Regions from separate parts of the Fictibacillus arsenicus genome, predicted to be linked through region 1. Evidence: a T-box and tRNA genes for the amino acid it is inferred to sense, from the RefSeq annotation. Region 1 holds a T-box; the other regions hold tRNA genes.

Region 1 (5,695 bases):
ATCATGCGAAGCGTGAAAAAACGTTACATTATCATCAGCTTGGTTTTCTGTTAACCGCAGTTTAGATTTTTCAATTGCCCGCTCCTGAATATCAAAAGCAAATACTTGTCCATCTTTACCTACTAGCTTTGATAAATACAAAGTATCATTGCCATTGCCGCATGTAGCATCAATAGCGATATCACCTTGCGAACAAAATGAACGAAGAAGAGTTCTTGCAAAAGGGAGAACACCTTCTAATTTCATAAAGAGTTCACCTCGTCTTTTAAATAAAATTTCCCCTGAAAGCTGTTTCTGCGTTTCAGTTCGCTTTCAATGGCATTAAGCACTTTCCACTTATTTAAACTCCACATAGGTCCAATTAAGAGATCAGAAGGACCATCACCCGTTAAACGGTGAATCATCATATCTGGAGGAATAATTTCGAGCTGATCGCATACAAGGTTTACATATGTTTCAAAATCAAGAAAATCAAGCATGCCTTGTTCATATTGCTTTACCATCGGAGTCTTTTTTAATAGATGCAATAGATGTATCTTAATACCTTGAACATCCAGTTTTGCAACTTCACGTGCAGTTTCCATCATCATTTCAGGCGTTTCGAGCGGTAGTCCATTAATGATGTGGGAGCAGACTCTAATATTGTGTTTCCGCAGTTTGTTAACACCCTCAACGTATGTCTGATAATCGTGTGCACGATTAATAAGCATAGCAGTTCTTTCATGTACGGTTTGAAGCCCCAGTTCAACCCACAAATACGTACGTTTATTTAAATCAGCCAGATATTCCACGACATCATCAGGAAGACAGTCAGGACGAGTAGCGATAGCTAGACCAACAACATCTTCTTGCTCAAGAACCGTCTCGTACATTTCTTTTAACTTTTCAACAGGAGCGTATGTGTTCGTAAAAGCCTGGAAATAGCCTAGATACTTTCCTTTTTTCCACTTAGATTGCATGCGTTCTTTTACTGTATGAAACTGTGTAATAATATCATCACGGCGATTCCCCGCAAAATCTCCTGAACCGCTTTGCGAACAAAATGTACAGCCGCCGAAAGCCGCATTTCCATCTCGGTTTGGACAATCAAATCCTCCGTCTAAAGGGATTTTGATAATTTTTTCTCCGAAGTGAGATTTTAAATGGTGGTTCCACGTGTAATATCTTTTATCGCCAAAATAAGCGGGTTTTTCTATTAGGTGTATCAACCTGTTCACTCCTTTTTTCCCCGGTGAAGAGCACCAAGACAATTGTAGCATGTACAAGGGATGAGCGGCAAAATAGCTGTAATTTATTTTCGTTGTAAAGTTCAGGAAAAAGGACTAAAATACAGAAGGGTTTTTATGACATCATGGTAAGCGGGGGATCTTCATGCCAGCGAAAGTGTGGCTGCTCATTATAGGTATGGCACTGAATGTTACAGGTTCAAGTTTTCTTTGGCCGATCAATACCATCTTCATGCATGAGCATTTAGGTAAATCTTTAACCATAGCCGGAATCGTATTATTACTGAATTCTGGTGCAGGCATCATAGGGAATTTAACAGGCGGTTTGCTCTTTGACAAACTAGGCGGATATCGCACGATCATGCTTGGGGTTTCTATTTCATTTACCACTTCATTTTTATTGATTTGGTTTCATGATTTCTGGTCCTACAGCATCTTGCTGGTCTTTATGGGATTTGGAATGGGAATCGTTTTTCCTTCCATGTACGCACTTGCCGGTACGATGTGGAAAGAAGGCGGAAGAAAAGCTTTTAATCGCATCTATATCGCGCAAAATGTAGGTGTCGCTCTAGGTGCTGCGCTTGGCGGATTAGCTGCCTCTTATTCTTTCACATTATCATTTATCAGCTGTTCTGCTCTTTCATTACTTTTCTTTATGATCGTATTATTTGGTTTTAAAGGGATAGAGGAAAATGAAAGCGGCAGCGTTCAAACTGTTTTCTCACAAAAAAAGCGTATTCATAATAAACAAGCTTTCTTCGCCTTACTAATTCTTTGCGGGGGATACTTGTTAGCCTGGATTGGTTATGTTCAATGGCAATCGACCATTGCCTCATACACGCAGGATTTAGGTGTGACATTAAAGATGTACAGTCTTTTGTGGACCGTGAATGGATTGTTTATCGTTCTCGGACAGCCTTTAATAAATGTTTTTCTAAAGAAATGGCTGCACTCAACAACAAGCCAAATACTTGTCGGATATGTCATATTTATCATCTCGTTTGTGATTGTAGGAAACGCGAAGGACTTTAGCGGATTTATGATTGCTATGATTGTACTGACAATAGGTGAAATGCTAGTTTGGCCAGGCGTACCGAGTATTGCGGCAGAACTTGCTCCTCAGGGCCGTGCAGGGTTCTACCAGGGAATTGTTAATAGCACAGCGACAGGCGGCAGGATGCTGGGTCCTTTATTTGGGGGAATGATCGCAGACCTCTTTAATATAAGTATATTATTTCAAACGATTATTGGGTTAATGGTCCTCGCATTTATGCTGACCATTGTTTACATTCGAAACAGGCAGTCTATTAGAAAAACTAACCCATCTCAATCCGCAGCTGTTTAAAAAAGTATGGGCAGATCATTTTGCCTAGTAGGATATTAGTTTAAAAAAGGAAAAATTAGGTTATATTAGTTCAAACAACCTTGACATTTTTTAAAAGAATTCATAAAATACAAATTAACATCTTTTATTCGTTAATAACGATGAGAGGGACTAGTAAAAAAAGAATGGCATTTAGAGAGTTGACGGCTGGTGCAAGTCAACCCGGACTTTTTTGAACTCACCCTTTAGTTGCAAGTGTGAATAAAGTAATACTTGCCGTCCCGCCGCGTTAAGGTTAGTTTGAGTGAACGTGATTTTTGCGTTAATCAGGGTGGTACCGCGGCAGGTTTAAAATTGTGATCTAACCTTTCGTCCCTAATGTTTTATTAGGGGCGGGAGGTTTTTTTATTTGGCTTTTTAAAAGAAAGTTGTCATGGTCGTTTTTTTAAAAACATCCTTGAAAGTTGATAGGAGCGCAAGGTGCGAGACTCCTGGGGGATTAGCGGGACAGGTGAGACTCCTACGGCGCAAAGCGCAGAGGAGGCTCACCGCACGCCCCCCCGGAAAGCGAGCATCCTGGAGCGGAGATCAACAGGAGAGATTGCTAAAAAGCCTTATATACTTAACAAAAAGCAGGGGTCAATGAAGGAGGAACGGTTATGTATTATAACCACAAAACAATCGAGAAAAAATGGCAGCATTTTTGGGATGAGAACAAGACATTCCAAACGAAAGAAGAATATGACAAAAAGAAGTTCTACGCATTAGATATGTTTCCATATCCATCTGGAGCAGGTCTTCACGTAGGACACCCGGAAGGATATACAGCAACTGACATTCTTTCCCGTATGAAACGCATGCAAGGCTATAATGTACTTCACCCAATGGGCTGGGATGCATTCGGTCTTCCTGCTGAACAATATGCACTTGATACAGGTAATGACCCTGCAGAGTTTACAGAGCAAAACATTAATACATTCCGCAGACAGATTAAAGAATTAGGTTTCTCTTATGATTGGGACCGTGAAGTTAATACAACAGATCCATCTTATTACAAGTGGACGCAATGGATTTTTATCCAGCTTTATAAAAAAGGTCTGGCGTACGTTGATGAAGTTCCGGTTAACTGGTGTGAAGCACTTGGAACAGTTCTAGCTAACGAAGAAGTTATCGATGGAAAGAGCGAACGCGGAGGTCACCCTGTAGTCCGTAAACCAATGAAACAATGGATGCTTAAGATTACGGCTTATGCGGACAGACTTTTAGAAGACCTTGAAGACTTGGATTGGCCTGAGAGCTTGAAAGATATGCAGCGTAACTGGATCGGACGTTCAGAAGGTGCAGAAGTTCATTTTGACGTAGACGGTCATTCTTCTAAAATTACAGTGTTTACAACAAGACCTGACACACTATTTGGTGCAACGTATCTTGTCCTTGCTCCTGAAAATAAGCTTGTAAAAGAGATCGTTACAGACCAACAGCTTGAAGCAGTAACAACTTATCAAAAGCAAGTAGAAACGAAGTCTGACCTTGAGCGTACAGAGCTTGCAAAAGAAAAATCAGGCGTGTTTACTGGAGCATATGCGGTCCATCCGGTAACAGGTGCAAAGCTTCCAATCTGGATAGCCGACTATGTACTAGCAAGCTACGGAACTGGAGCTATTATGGCTGTTCCTGCTCATGATGAGCGTGATCACGAGTTTGCTGTTAAATTTGAGCTTCCGATTGCAGAAGTAGTTGCTGGAGGAAATGTAGCTGAAGCAGCTTATACAGGTGATGGCGAGCATGTGAACTCTGATTTCTTAAACGGCATGCAAAAAGTCGAAGCGATCGAAAAAATGAATGCATGGCTTGTTGAGAACGGAAAAGGTGAGAAGAAGATTACTTATCGTCTTCGTGACTGGCTATTCTCCCGTCAGCGTTATTGGGGAGAGCCTATCCCAGTGATTCATTGGGAAGACGGCACAATGACAACTGTCCCTGAAGAAGAACTTCCATTACTTCTTCCAGTAATGAAAGAAATCAGACCTTCAGGAACAGGCGAATCACCACTTGCTAATGAGGAACAATGGGTAAATGTTGTTGATCCAACAACAGGCAAGAAGGGCCGCCGTGAAACAAATACAATGCCGCAGTGGGCAGGAAGCTGCTGGTATTACCTTCGCTACATCGATCCTAAAAATGAAGAGCAGCTGGCATCTCCTGAAAAAGTGGAGCATTGGCTGCCGGTAGATATTTATATTGGCGGAGCAGAACACGCAGTATTGCACCTTCTATATGCACGTTTCTGGCACAAAGTGCTGTACGATCTTGGAGTTGTTCCAACGAAGGAACCGTTCCAGCGCTTGTTTAACCAAGGTATGATTCTTGGTGAAAACAACGAAAAGATGAGTAAGTCAAAAGGCAATGTCGTTAATCCTGATGAAATTGTTGTGAGTCATGGTGCGGATACACTTCGCTTATACGAAATGTTTATGGGACCGCTGGATGCTTCTATCGCATGGAGTACGACAGGTCTTGATGGTGCCCGCCGTTTCCTTGACCGTGTTTGGAGATTGTTAGTTTCAGAAGATGGTGTGAGCCTGAATCCGGCGATTCAAGATACTAAAGGAACAGATTCTTTTAACCGTCTTTACCATCTGACTGTTAAAAAAGTAACGGAGGATTATGAAGGTCTTCGTTTTAATACGGCTATCTCACAGCTTATGGTATTTGTTAACGAAGCCAATAAGCAGGAGACACTTCCTAAGGAATTAGTTCAGGGCTTTGTAAAAATGCTTTCTCCGATCGCACCGCATATTTGCGAGGAACTTTGGGAAAAGTTTGGTGGTAAAGGAAGCATCGCATATGAAGCCTGGCCAGTATGGGATGAAGCGCAGCTAGTTGAAAATGAAGTTGAGATCGTCGTTCAAGTAAACGGTAAATTAAAAGCGAAGATGACGATTCCGGCAAACAGCAGCGGACAAGATATGGAGCAAGTTGCTTTAAAAGAAGAAGCTGTACAACAAAGCATAGAAGGCAAAACGATTCGCAAAATAATCACTGTACCTGGCAAACTCGTAAATATCGTGGCAAACTAAAGGAGGCTTTTTCAATGGACTATGAATTAGAAGAAATTTCACCTTCCGAAGTGAAACGATTATTA
Region 2 (5,695 bases), 1.7 Mb from region 1:
TTCCCTCAGAATGGTTGGAAATCATTCGCAGAGTGTAAAGGCACAAGGGAGCTTGACTGCGAGACCTACAAGTCGAGCAGGGACGAAAGTCGGGCTTAGTGATCCGGTGGTTCCGCATGGAAGGGCCATCGCTCAACGGATAAAAGCTACCCTGGGGATAACAGGCTTATCTCCCCCAAGAGTCCACATCGACGGGGAGGTTTGGCACCTCGATGTCGGCTCATCGCATCCTGGGGCTGAAGTAGGTCCCAAGGGTTGGGCTGTTCGCCCATTAAAGCGGTACGCGAGCTGGGTTCAGAACGTCGTGAGACAGTTCGGTCCCTATCCGTCGCGGGCGCAGGAAATTTGAGAGGAGCTGTCCTTAGTACGAGAGGACCGGGATGGACACACCGCTGGTGTACCAGTTGTTCCGCCAGGGGCATAGCTGGGTAGCTACGTGTGGACGGGATAAGTGCTGAAAGCATCTAAGCATGAAGCCCCCCTCAAGATGAGATTTCCCATCACGTTAAGTGAGTAAGACCCCTTAGAGATGATGAGGTTGATAGGTCTGGTGTGGAAGCGTGGCGACACGTGGAGCTGACAGATACTAATCGGTCGAGGGCTTATCCTTAAAATTGCACGAAACGTTTGGAAACGTCGTATCTAGTTTTGAGAGAACATACTCTCTATATAATTGGTTCAGTGATAATGGCGAAGAGGTCACACCCGTTCCCATACCGAACACGGAAGTTAAGCTCTTCAGCGCCGATGGTAGTTGGGGGTCTCCCCCTGTTAGAGTAGGACGTCGCTGAGCCATACATATTCCACAGTAGCTCAGTGGTAGAGCTATCGGCTGTTAACCGATCGGTCGTAGGTTCGAGTCCTACCTGTGGAGCCATATTGGAGAGCTGTCCGAGAGGTCGAAGGAGCACGATTGGAAATCGTGTATACGGTCAACCCCGTATCAAGGGTTCGAATCCCTTGCTCTCCGCCAGATACATACCTCTCTAACTTTAAACACTGGCCCGTTGGTCAAGCGGTTAAGACACCGCCCTTTCACGGCGGTAACACGGGTTCGAATCCCGTACGGGTCACCATTTTTATACATAACCAACTTTATATTATATGGAGGATTAGCTCAGCTGGGAGAGCACCTGCCTTACAAGCAGGGGGTCGGCGGTTCGAACCCGTCATCCTCCACCATTAACTTTTAATACTTTATATCATCGCGGGGTGGAGCATGGAGCGTAAGCTTCTGTGAAATCACGACGACATGTCTCGTGGATACGCTTCTAAGATAAACATGTAGAGGAAGAGACAGTCAATATCATACTCGGATACATCGTCCGAAACTTTTATATCATCGCGGGGTGGAGCAGTCTGGTAGCTCGTCGGGCTCATAACCCGAAGGTCGCAGGTTCAAATCCTGTCCCCGCAACCAATATTATTTCATGAAAAACGTCGAGATTCTTCTTGACCATGAAATATCTGGAGTGCCCATAGGGTGCAACCAATTTTATTTATGAACATGGACTCGTGGTGTAGTGGTTAACATGCCTGCCTGTCACGCAGGAGATCGCCGGTTCGACCCCGGTCGGGTCCGCCATTTTTATTTTCTGGTGGTTTTTACATTCAAGAGATTTAACTCTTGGCTCGATAGCTCAGTCGGTAGAGCAGAGGACTGAAAATCCTCGTGTCGGCGGTTCGATTCCGTCTCGAGCCACCATTTTTTTTGCCGGTTTAGCTCAATTGGTAGAGCAACTGACTTGTAATCAGTAGGTTGGGGGTTCAAGTCCTCTAGCCGGCACCAGTTTTTTCTTCCTTAATTGGAATAAAAAACGTATTGAAAATAGGTCGTAAATAACTTACAATAGAACCTGTCTTCATTTTGTGGAGGGGTAGCGAAGTGGCTAAACGCGGCGGACTGTAAATCCGCTCCCTCCGGGTTCGGCGGTTCGAATCCGTCCCCCTCCACCATTTATTTATAAACATATTTATCCTTACAGGGGCATAGTTTAACGGTAGAACGAAGGTCTCCAAAACCTTTGGTGTGGGTTCGATTCCTACTGCCCCTGCCATTTAAATTATATTGTGGCGGTCGTGGCGAAGTGGTTAACGCATCGGATTGTGGTTCCGACATTCGGGGGTTCGATTCCCCTCGTCCGCCCCATTTATGTGTTGGGCTATAGCCAAGCGGTAAGGCAACGGACTTTGACTCCGTCATGCGTTGGTTCGAATCCAGCTAGCCCAGCCATTTTTTATATTTATGAATGAGATATTTTTGCGGAAGTAGTTCAGTGGTAGAATACAACCTTGCCAAGGTTGGGGTCGCGGGTTCGAATCCCGTCTTCCGCTCCATTTGAATTTTATCTGGCGGCATAGCCAAGTGGTAAGGCACGGGTCTGCAAAACCCTTATCCCCCGGTTCGAATCCGGGTGCCGCCTCCATACAAGTTTTAAAAGCTTTACAATGCCGGTGTGGCGGAATTGGCAGACGCGCACGACTCAAAATCGTGTTCCTTCTGGAGTGTCGGTTCGACCCCGACCACCGGTACCATTACATACTAACTTTTAAGTCAATGCTAAACGGCATTGGCTTTTTTATCTTCCTTTTAATGTGTTCATGCCCAGATGTGAACCTCTTTCTTGTACATTGAATAGTTAAGTATAAGGGGGGGGAAACATATGTATAGAGTGCAGCTTGGGACGATCATAGGTTATGTTTTAATCACAGTTTGTATTACCTCTTTAATTTTCTTAGTTTCTGATATTGCCCGCTATATGAATGTGATTGAAATCATGATAGGTAAAATATTTTATTCCATGAGGCTTATCATTGTTTTTATAACAATCCTAATTATTTCAGTTCTTTTTCTTTTTAGAAATTATAGATGAGCAAGCGTTCTTACAAACGTAGGAATGCTTTTTTTGTTTCCTTAATCGTGACATAAAGTTTTACTAAGAAAATAAATTTAAGGAGTGATGTCTTTTTAGAAGGGGGTAATAAGTTTTGTTTAAAGAATTTTTTGATTTTAAAAAGCTAAAAAAAGAATGGATTTATTTTGGGGCAATCACCTTTGTGTTAGTTTTGGTTAGCTTGTATTGTGCACATGCATGGGGTTATAATAAAGCTTCTATTTTGTTAGATGATAAAAAAATAACGGCTTATGAGATTAATGAAGAGATAGAGAGTTTGAAAAATGATCTGGCTGTTATTGAAGAAAAAGTAGCTGATGCAGGAGAGGAACAGAGCAATAAACAAGCAGAATTGAGTCAAATGAACTCTGAGTATGAGGAAGTTACAAGTATAATTAATCAAAGAGATGATGTTCAGAAGGATTATGATTCACTTTTACAACAAGTTGAAGAAAAAGATGAAGAGATAAAAGCTCTTAACCAGCATATTTCTGATAAACAAAAAGAACTCGACAAAATCACAAAAGGTATTGTTATCAAAAAGAAAGAGCCGAGAGTGTTAGTTGCTGGAGTTTTTATAGCCGGAAAAGATATACCACCGGGCCGATACAAAGTTGAACCGAACAGGGGATCAGGAAATTATTTTGTGAACGGCGGAGCAAAAGTAAATATCATCTTAGGTAAAGGTGATGATTTTTACTTGCCTGAATATGTGTTTGAATTAGATGAAGGCGATGAAATTGAAGCAACTTTGTCTGTAAAGTATATACTTGTTGAGTAAAATTGAATCAATTTTTTAAAAGAACTTGTCATAAATCCAATACATGCTGCTTATATATAAAACAAGTTAGTTGTAGGTTTTAATGCAGGGCTTCGTTGACTCAATGAAGCCCTGCATTTTTTTTGATTGGGGCTTTAAATAAAATATTGAGGATTTTACATGGTTTATTGAAACTTCCACATGATATATTCACTAAATCACTCATTATATTCACCAAAGCCATTGATATATTGACATAAACCCTTATTATATTGATGAAGCTACAGAATTCGACACTCCAGCCTCATAATTTAAACACCTGTTTAAATCAGCTGAATCTCAGCCGTCCCGCCATTCACCTGTGTGAACATTTTAGCCATCGACTCCAACATTTCACGAGCTTCACTTTCATCCATAGATGGCTGCAAATAAACGATATGCATCGCATTCCTAACGCTCTCATCCACCATCGTCCGCTTAGAATCGACGATAGGGCTGCCAAACGCTCCGATCGAGTCTGCAGACAGCAGTTTCCCCTCCATATTCATCTCTCGGCCGTTTAGTCCTTCATATGTATCTTCAACACCGCCGATCCTTACTTCCACATCGCCTTCAATTTTATCAAGGTTATAAAGTCCGATTGGTATAGCAAATCGAATGGAGAAGAAATTATTAACGTCTACACCTGAATTGATAGCTGGGAGATCTTTGCCGCTTAACACACGGCGCAGCAGTGCTTCTGACGCGGGGCGGTACCGTGATGGGTCTGTGCCAAGCTTTTTAAATACAGATCGGTATTCGGCTACACCTGGGTAATCAGCAGCTGTTTTGCCTTCCAGTTTTAAGGATTCTAGAAATAGCTGGAATCTGCCTTTTATCATTTGCGGAGACTCGCTAATCGCGATATCATGGTATGTAATTGTGCCTATTTTAAACTGCGGGACAAGTTCCTTTATTTTTGCCGATATTGTTATCATAAGTGAACCCCGTTTCTTAAATATATATATGTAGTTTACCATAAAGATTGAAAATAAATATGAAAGGAGGGATATGCGTGACAGGTGCCCAGTTGAAAGAAGAGATTGTTGCATATAGTAAAGAAATCGGAATAGATAAAATTGGCTTCGCTGATGCTGATGTTTTTGCTGAGTTAAAAGAAAGACTTCGGATTCAGCAAGATCTTCAATACCAATCAGGATTTGAAGAGAAGGACATTGACAAAAGAACAGAGCCTGAACGGCTTCTAACAGGAGCTTCAAGCATCATTTCGATCGCTCTCGCATATCCCTCCAAAATGAAAAATGCTCCGAAAAGTATTAAAGGGGAGCGAAGAGGTATTTTTTGCAGAGCATCATGGGGTAAGGATTATCACCATATATTAAGAGAAAAGCTTGCACTGCTTGAGGCCTTTATTATAGAGAGAGTTCCAGATGCTAATATAAAATCTATGGTTGATACAGGTGAACTGTCCGACCGGGCTGTGGCTCAAAGAGCTGGGATTGGATGGAGTGCCAAAAACTGTGCGATTATGTCACCTGAATTTGGCTCCTATATGTATCTTGGCGAAATGATTACTAATATCGCCTTTCCGGCAGACACACCAATGGAAGATCAATGCGGTTCATGCAATAAATGTGTAGAGGCATGTCCCACAGGTGCACTTGTACAGGGAGGGCAGCTCGATTCATCAAAGTGTATCGCGTTCTTAACCCAGACTAAAGATTTCTTGCCGGATCAATACAGAGAAAAGCTAGGCAACCGTTTATATGGGTGTGATACATGTCAGACTGTATGTCCCGAAAACAAAGGGAAAGATTTTCATCACCATGCAGAAATGGAGCCGGATCCTGAAATTGCAAAGCCTCTTTTACAGCCTTTATTGACGATGAGCAATAGAGATTTCAAAGAAAAATTCGGGCATGTTTCCGGAAGCTGGAGAGGTAAGAAACCAATTCAGAGAAATGCGATTATAGCATTGGCCCATTTTAGAGAAGAAGCTGCAATACCTGATTTAGTTTACTTATTAAAAAATGATCCAAGA
Region 3 (5,695 bases), 1.4 Mb from region 1:
AGAGGCTTTTCTTGGCAGTGTAGGATCAGGGACTTCGGTACTAAAATTTCCCTCGCCATCACAGCTCAGCCTTCACGTTGGACGGATTTGCCTATCCAACAGCCTAACTGCTTAGACGCACTATTCCATCAGTGCGCTCACCCTACCTTACTGCGTCCCCCCATTGTTCAAACGGAAAGGAGGTGGTACAGGAATATCAACCTGTTATCCATCGCCTACGCTTTTCAGCCTCGGCTTAGGCCCCGACTAACCCTGAGCGGACGAGCCTTCCTCAGGAAACCTTAGGCTTTCGATGGACAAGATTCTCACTTGTCTTTCGCTACTCATACCGGCATTCTCACTTCAAAGCGCTCCACCAGTCCTTCCGGTCTGACTTCACTGCACTTCGAACGCTCCCCTACCCCTGTACCATAAAGGTACAAGCCATAGCTTCGGTGATACGTTTAGCCCCGTTACATTTTCGGCGCAGAGTCACTCGACCAGTGAGCTATTACGCACTCTTTAAATGGTGGCTGCTTCTAAGCCAACATCCTGGTTGTCTGGGCAACTCCACATCCTTTGCCACTTAACGTATACTTTGGGACCTTAGCTGATGGTCTGGGCTGTTTCCCTTTTGACTACGGATCTTATCACTCGCAGTCTGACTCCCGCGGATAATTCTCTGGCATTCGGAGTTTGACTGAATTCGGTAACCCTGTGGGGGCCCCTAGTCCAATCAGTGCTCTACCTCCAGGAATCTTGCCGCGAGGCTAGCCCTAAAGCTATTTCGGGGAGAACCAGCTATCTCCGTGTTCGATTGGCATTTCACCCCTACCCACACCTCATCCCCGCACTTTTCAACGTGCGTGGGTTCGGGCCTCCATTCAGTGTTACCTGAACTTCACCCTGGACATGGGTAGATCACACGGTTTCGGGTCTACGACCACGTACTATGTCGCCCTATTCAGACTCGCTTTCGCTGCGGCTCCGTCTATTCAACTTAACCTTGCACGGGATCGTAACTCGCCGGTTCATTCTACAAAAGGCACGCCGTCACCCGTTAATGGGCTCCGACTACTTGTAGGCACACGGTTTCAGGATCTCTTTCACTCCCCTTCCGGGGTGCTTTTCCCCTTTCCCTCACGGTACTGGTTCACTATCGGTCACTAGGGAGTATTTAGCCTTGGGAGATGGTCCCCCCGGATTCCGACGGGGTTTCACGTGTCCCGCCGTACTCAGGATCCACTCAGGAGGGAACGAAGTTTCAGCTACAGGGCTGTTACCTTCTTTGGCGGGCCTTTCCAGACCGCTTCACCTACTTCGTTCCTTTGTAACTCCATGTAGAGTGTCCTACAACCCCAGAGGGCAAGCCCTCTGGTTTGGGCTGTTTCCGTTTCGCTCGCCGCTACTCAGGAAATCGCATTTGCTTTCTCTTCCTCCGGGTACTTAGATGTTTCAGTTCCCCGGGTCTGCCTTCTCATACCCTATGTATTCAGATATGGATACCATCCCATTACGGATGGTGGGTTCCCCCATTCGGAAATCCCCGGATCAGTGCTTACTTACAGCTCCCCGAGGCATATCGGTGTTCGTCCCGTCCTTCTTCGGCTCCTAGTGCCAAGGCATCCACCGTGCGCCCTTTCTAGCTTAACCTTATATGATGTTTACACATCAAAGATTCTTGCTTTGGCGCAGATAAATAATCTATCTGCCTTGCATTACTTTGTTTGGATGTCGATATCTAGTTTTCAAAGAACACAATTTAAAAATGCATCATCCATAAGATGTGCAATGGTGGAGCTTAGCGGGATCGAACCGCTGACCTCCTGCGTGCAAGGCAGGCGCTCTCCCAGCTGAGCTAAAGCCCCATATTCTAGGAATATAAAATTTAAATGGTGGGCCTAAATGGACTCGAACCATCGACCTCACGCTTATCAGGCGTGCGCTCTAACCAGCTGAGCTATAGGCCCCTAAAGGAAGTATAAAGTTCCTTCAAAACTGAACAAAAGGCAAAAGGTGTACTTACGAAACAGTCGAAGCTGTTTCATAATCTCCATAGAAAGGAGGTGATCCAGCCGCACCTTCCGATACGGCTACCTTGTTACGACTTCACCCCAATCATCTGTCCCACCTTCGGCGGCTGGCTCCCAAAAGGGTTACCCCACCGACTTCGGGTGTTACAAACTCTCGTGGTGTGACGGGCGGTGTGTACAAGGCCCGGGAACGTATTCACCGCGGCATGCTGATCCGCGATTACTAGCAATTCCGGCTTCATGTAGGCGAGTTGCAGCCTACAATCCGAACTGAGAATGGCTTTTTGGGATTGGCTTGGCCTCGCGGCTTCGCAACCCTTTGTACCATCCATTGTAGCACGTGTGTAGCCCAGGTCATAAGGGGCATGATGATTTGACGTCATCCCCACCTTCCTCCGGTTTGTCACCGGCAGTCACCTTAGAGTGCCCAACTGAATGCTGGCAACTAAGGTCAAGGGTTGCGCTCGTTGCGGGACTTAACCCAACATCTCACGACACGAGCTGACGACAACCATGCACCACCTGTCACTCTGTCCCCCGAAGGGGAAAGCTCTATCTCTAGAGTGATCAGAGGATGTCAAGACCTGGTAAGGTTCTTCGCGTTGCTTCGAATTAAACCACATGCTCCACTGCTTGTGCGGGCCCCCGTCAATTCCTTTGAGTTTCAACCTTGCGGTCGTACTCCCCAGGCGGAGTGCTTAATGTGTTAACTTCAGCACTGAGGGTGGAACCCCCCAACACCTAGCACTCATCGTTTACGGCGTGGACTACCAGGGTATCTAATCCTGTTTGCTCCCCACGCTTTCGCGCCTCAGCGTCAGTTACAGGCCAAAAAGCCGCCTTCGCCACTGGTGTTCCTCCACATCTCTACGCATTTCACCGCTACACGTGGAATTCCACTTTTCTCTCCTGCACTCAAGTCTCCCAGTTTCCAATGACCCTCCACGGTTGAGCCGTGGGCTTTCACATCAGACTTAAGAGACCGCCTGCGCGCGCTTTACGCCCAATAATTCCGGATAACGCTTGCCACCTACGTATTACCGCGGCTGCTGGCACGTAGTTAGCCGTGGCTTTCTGGTTAGGTACCGTCAAGGTACGAGCAGTTACTCTCGTACTTGTTCTTCTCTAACAACAGAGCTTTACGACCCGAAGGCCTTCATCGCTCACGCGGCGTTGCTCGGTCAGGCTTTCGCCCATTGCCGAAGATTCCCTACTGCTGCCTCCCGTAGGAGTCTGGGCCGTGTCTCAGTCCCAGTGTGGCCGATCACCCTCTCAGGTCGGCTACGCATCGTCGCCTTGGTGAGCCGTTACCTCACCAACTAGCTAATGCGCCGCGGGCTCATCTGTAAGTGTCAGCCGAAACCGACTTTCAAAAAAGAAACATGCGTTTCTTCTTATTATCCGGTATTAGCCCCGGTTTCCCGGAGTTATCCCCGTCTTACAGGCAGATTACCCACGTGTTACTCACCCGTCCGCCGCTAAATCAGAGGAGCAAGCTCCTCTTCATTCGCTCGACTTGCATGTATTAGGCACGCCGCCAGCGTTCATCCTGAGCCAGGATCAAACTCTCCATAAAAGTGTTTGACTTGCTCTAATTTGTTACTGACGGAATTAATTCTTAATTCCTTACCTTTGCTTTTGTTCAGTTTTCAAAGAACTTGTTTTGGCTTGTCTTCTTTCGAGACAGCTTTATTATCTTACCGAATCGAAGTTATAAAGTCAAGCGCTTTTTAAAATCTTTTTTAAGATAATATGGTGGGCCTAAATGGACTCGAACCATCGACCTCACGCTTATCAGGCGTGCGCTCTAACCAGCTGAGCTATAGGCCCGTGAAAATTAATGGAGCGGGTGATGAGAATCGAACTCACGACCAGAGCTTGGAAGGCTCTTGTTTTACCATTAAACTACACCCGCAAAAGAATGGTCGGGAAGACAGGATTTGAACCTGCGACCCCCTGGTCCCAAACCAGGTGCTCTACCAAGCTGAGCCACTTCCCGCAAAAAATATGGCGCGCCCTGAGAGATTCGAACTCCCGACCTTTTGATTCGTAGTCAAACACTCTATCCAGCTGAGCTAAGGGCGCATATCCATTGCATATTCAAATGCATTATATGTTATTGTGAAAAGTTGGTGCGGTCGAGAGGACTCGAACCTCCACGGGGTTGCCCCCACTAGCCCCTCAAGCTAGCGCGTCTGCCATTCCGCCACGACCGCGCGGCAAGATGCCAGCGCATGAACACTGCAACTTATAAGTTCAAAAGAATTAATATGGTGCGGGTGAAGGGACTCGAACCCCCACGTCAAAGACACTAGATCCTAAGTCTAGCGCGTCTGCCAATTCCGCCACACCCGCATATTAATTTGAAAATGGTGAGCCATGAAGGACTCGAACCTTCGACCCTCTGATTAAAAGTCAGATGCTCTACCGACTGAGCTAATGGCTCATGCTTAATGTGTCCGTCAGATCCTGTCTCTTCCTCTAAAAGCGAAGTAACTAAGTTTATCCGTCGAGACAACCGTAGTCAATCACGATGTATCGCTTGTGACTGAGCTAATGGCTCAAGATGTTTTAAGCATTAAATACTTAAACACTTATCTTAAAAACAAAAAATGGCTGGGCTAGCTGGATTCGAACCAGCGCATGACGGAGTCAAAGTCCGTTGCCTTACCGCTTGGCTATAGCCCAACACCTTAGAATAAAAATGGCGGACCCGACCGGGGTCGAACCGGCGATCTCCTGCGTGACAGGCAGGCATGTTAACCACTACACCACGAGTCCATTCATCTAGGTATTTCGTATTTTTTCAGAAAATATATGGTGACCCGTACGGGATTCGAACCCGTGTTACCGCCGTGAAAGGGCGGTGTCTTAACCGCTTGACCAACGGGCCACATGGCAGAGAAGAAGGGATTCGAACCCTCGCACCGCGTTAGCGATCTACTCCCTTAGCAGGGGAGCCCCTTGAGCCACTTGGGTACTTCTCTGTATGGCTCCACAGGTAGGACTCGAACCTACGACCGATCGGTTAACAGCCGATAGCTCTACCACTGAGCTACTGTGGAATGTCTTTTAAGGACAATTAATATCATAATTGTTACAGCTTAAAATGTCAACCCGTTTTAGAAGGTTTTTTCTAAGCTTTCGTTACTGCAGACACCCATTATAAAAGGCTTTGTAAAGGGCTTGTCTAACAGCGACTTAATTAAATTACCACATTCCTATAATCGAAGTCAACACCCTATTTTAAAGAAATCTGTTTTAATTTCCCCCTGCACTTTCCGCACACATATCTCTTCGTATCAATTTTCCTTTTTCTTTTATAAGACTGCATACAGTCTGTGCAAAGATAGTGATATTTATAACTCTCTGTTCTCCTTTTTTCAGGGATAGATTGACAATAACGGGATCCTCCAACTTTATTCAGCCAAAACTTAAAATCGTAATCACCATGTTTATAGCCTTTCCCTTCAATATGCATGTGATAATGCACCAGCTCATGCTTTATAACTCCAATCAGCTCATCCATTCCAAATGCATCATAAAGATGAGGATTCATTTCGATGTCATGGGACCTTAATAAGTACCGTCCGCCGGTTGTCCGTAATCTTTTGTTGAATCTGGCGTTATGACGAAACTTTTTATTGAAAAATTGTATGGAGATTTCTTCTGTTAGTTTTTGC

Evidence for each region. A T-box is a leader RNA that pairs with one kind of tRNA and senses whether it is charged. The one in region 1 lies ahead of leuS (leucine--tRNA ligase), so its partner is inferred to be a tRNA-Leu.
Region 2: it has a tRNA-Leu gene. The T-box ahead of leuS (leucine--tRNA ligase) is inferred to sense a tRNA for this amino acid. The anticodon was not compared.
Region 3: it has a tRNA-Leu gene. The T-box ahead of leuS (leucine--tRNA ligase) is inferred to sense a tRNA for this amino acid. The anticodon was not compared.

The regions. Positions count from the first base shown of each region.
Region 1 is NZ_CP016761.1:2,881,569-2,887,263, reverse strand. It holds gene ABE41_RS14815 (tRNA 5-(aminomethyl)-2-thiouridylate-methyltransferase MnmM) at 1-246, opposite strand, end outside; gene ABE41_RS14810 (tRNA modification radical SAM protein MnmL/YtqA) at 243-1,208, opposite strand; gene ABE41_RS14805 (MDR family MFS transporter) at 1,372-2,571, shown strand; T-box leader at 2,703-2,930, shown strand; gene leuS (leucine--tRNA ligase) at 3,210-5,630, shown strand; gene ABE41_RS14790 (rhodanese-like domain-containing protein) at 5,645-5,695, shown strand, end outside.
Region 2 is NZ_CP016761.1:537,878-543,572, forward strand. It holds rRNA gene ABE41_RS02955 (23S ribosomal RNA) at 1-610, shown strand, start outside; rRNA gene rrf (5S ribosomal RNA) at 678-793, shown strand; tRNA gene ABE41_RS02965 (tRNA-Asn) at 803-877, shown strand; tRNA gene ABE41_RS02970 (tRNA-Ser) at 882-973, shown strand; tRNA gene ABE41_RS02975 (tRNA-Glu) at 1,002-1,076, shown strand; tRNA gene ABE41_RS02980 (tRNA-Val) at 1,107-1,182, shown strand; tRNA gene ABE41_RS02985 (tRNA-Met) at 1,344-1,420, shown strand; tRNA gene ABE41_RS02990 (tRNA-Asp) at 1,510-1,585, shown strand; tRNA gene ABE41_RS02995 (tRNA-Phe) at 1,630-1,705, shown strand; tRNA gene ABE41_RS03000 (tRNA-Thr) at 1,714-1,789, shown strand; tRNA gene ABE41_RS03005 (tRNA-Tyr) at 1,872-1,956, shown strand; tRNA gene ABE41_RS03010 (tRNA-Trp) at 1,984-2,057, shown strand; tRNA gene ABE41_RS03015 (tRNA-His) at 2,074-2,149, shown strand; tRNA gene ABE41_RS03020 (tRNA-Gln) at 2,159-2,233, shown strand; tRNA gene ABE41_RS03025 (tRNA-Gly) at 2,263-2,337, shown strand; tRNA gene ABE41_RS03030 (tRNA-Cys) at 2,352-2,426, shown strand; tRNA gene ABE41_RS03035 (tRNA-Leu) at 2,451-2,535, shown strand; gene ABE41_RS03040 (hypothetical protein) at 2,664-2,873, shown strand; gene ABE41_RS03045 (coiled-coil domain-containing protein) at 2,989-3,675, shown strand; gene ABE41_RS03050 (B3/B4 domain-containing protein) at 3,978-4,631, opposite strand; gene queG (tRNA epoxyqueuosine(34) reductase QueG) at 4,691-5,695, shown strand, end outside.
Region 3 is NZ_CP016761.1:209,946-215,640, reverse strand. It holds rRNA gene ABE41_RS01305 (23S ribosomal RNA) at 1-1,632, opposite strand, end outside; tRNA gene ABE41_RS01300 (tRNA-Ala) at 1,772-1,847, opposite strand; tRNA gene ABE41_RS01295 (tRNA-Ile) at 1,873-1,949, opposite strand; rRNA gene ABE41_RS01290 (16S ribosomal RNA) at 2,039-3,588, opposite strand; tRNA gene ABE41_RS01285 (tRNA-Ile) at 3,766-3,842, opposite strand; tRNA gene ABE41_RS01280 (tRNA-Gly) at 3,854-3,927, opposite strand; tRNA gene ABE41_RS01275 (tRNA-Pro) at 3,935-4,011, opposite strand; tRNA gene ABE41_RS01270 (tRNA-Arg) at 4,021-4,097, opposite strand; tRNA gene ABE41_RS01265 (tRNA-Leu) at 4,143-4,228, opposite strand; tRNA gene ABE41_RS01260 (tRNA-Leu) at 4,284-4,367, opposite strand; tRNA gene ABE41_RS01255 (tRNA-Lys) at 4,383-4,458, opposite strand; tRNA gene ABE41_RS01250 (tRNA-Gln) at 4,626-4,700, opposite strand; tRNA gene ABE41_RS01245 (tRNA-Asp) at 4,718-4,793, opposite strand; tRNA gene ABE41_RS01240 (tRNA-Glu) at 4,831-4,905, opposite strand; tRNA gene ABE41_RS01235 (tRNA-Ser) at 4,909-4,999, opposite strand; tRNA gene ABE41_RS01230 (tRNA-Asn) at 5,003-5,077, opposite strand; gene ABE41_RS01225 (SprT family protein) at 5,254-5,695, opposite strand, start outside.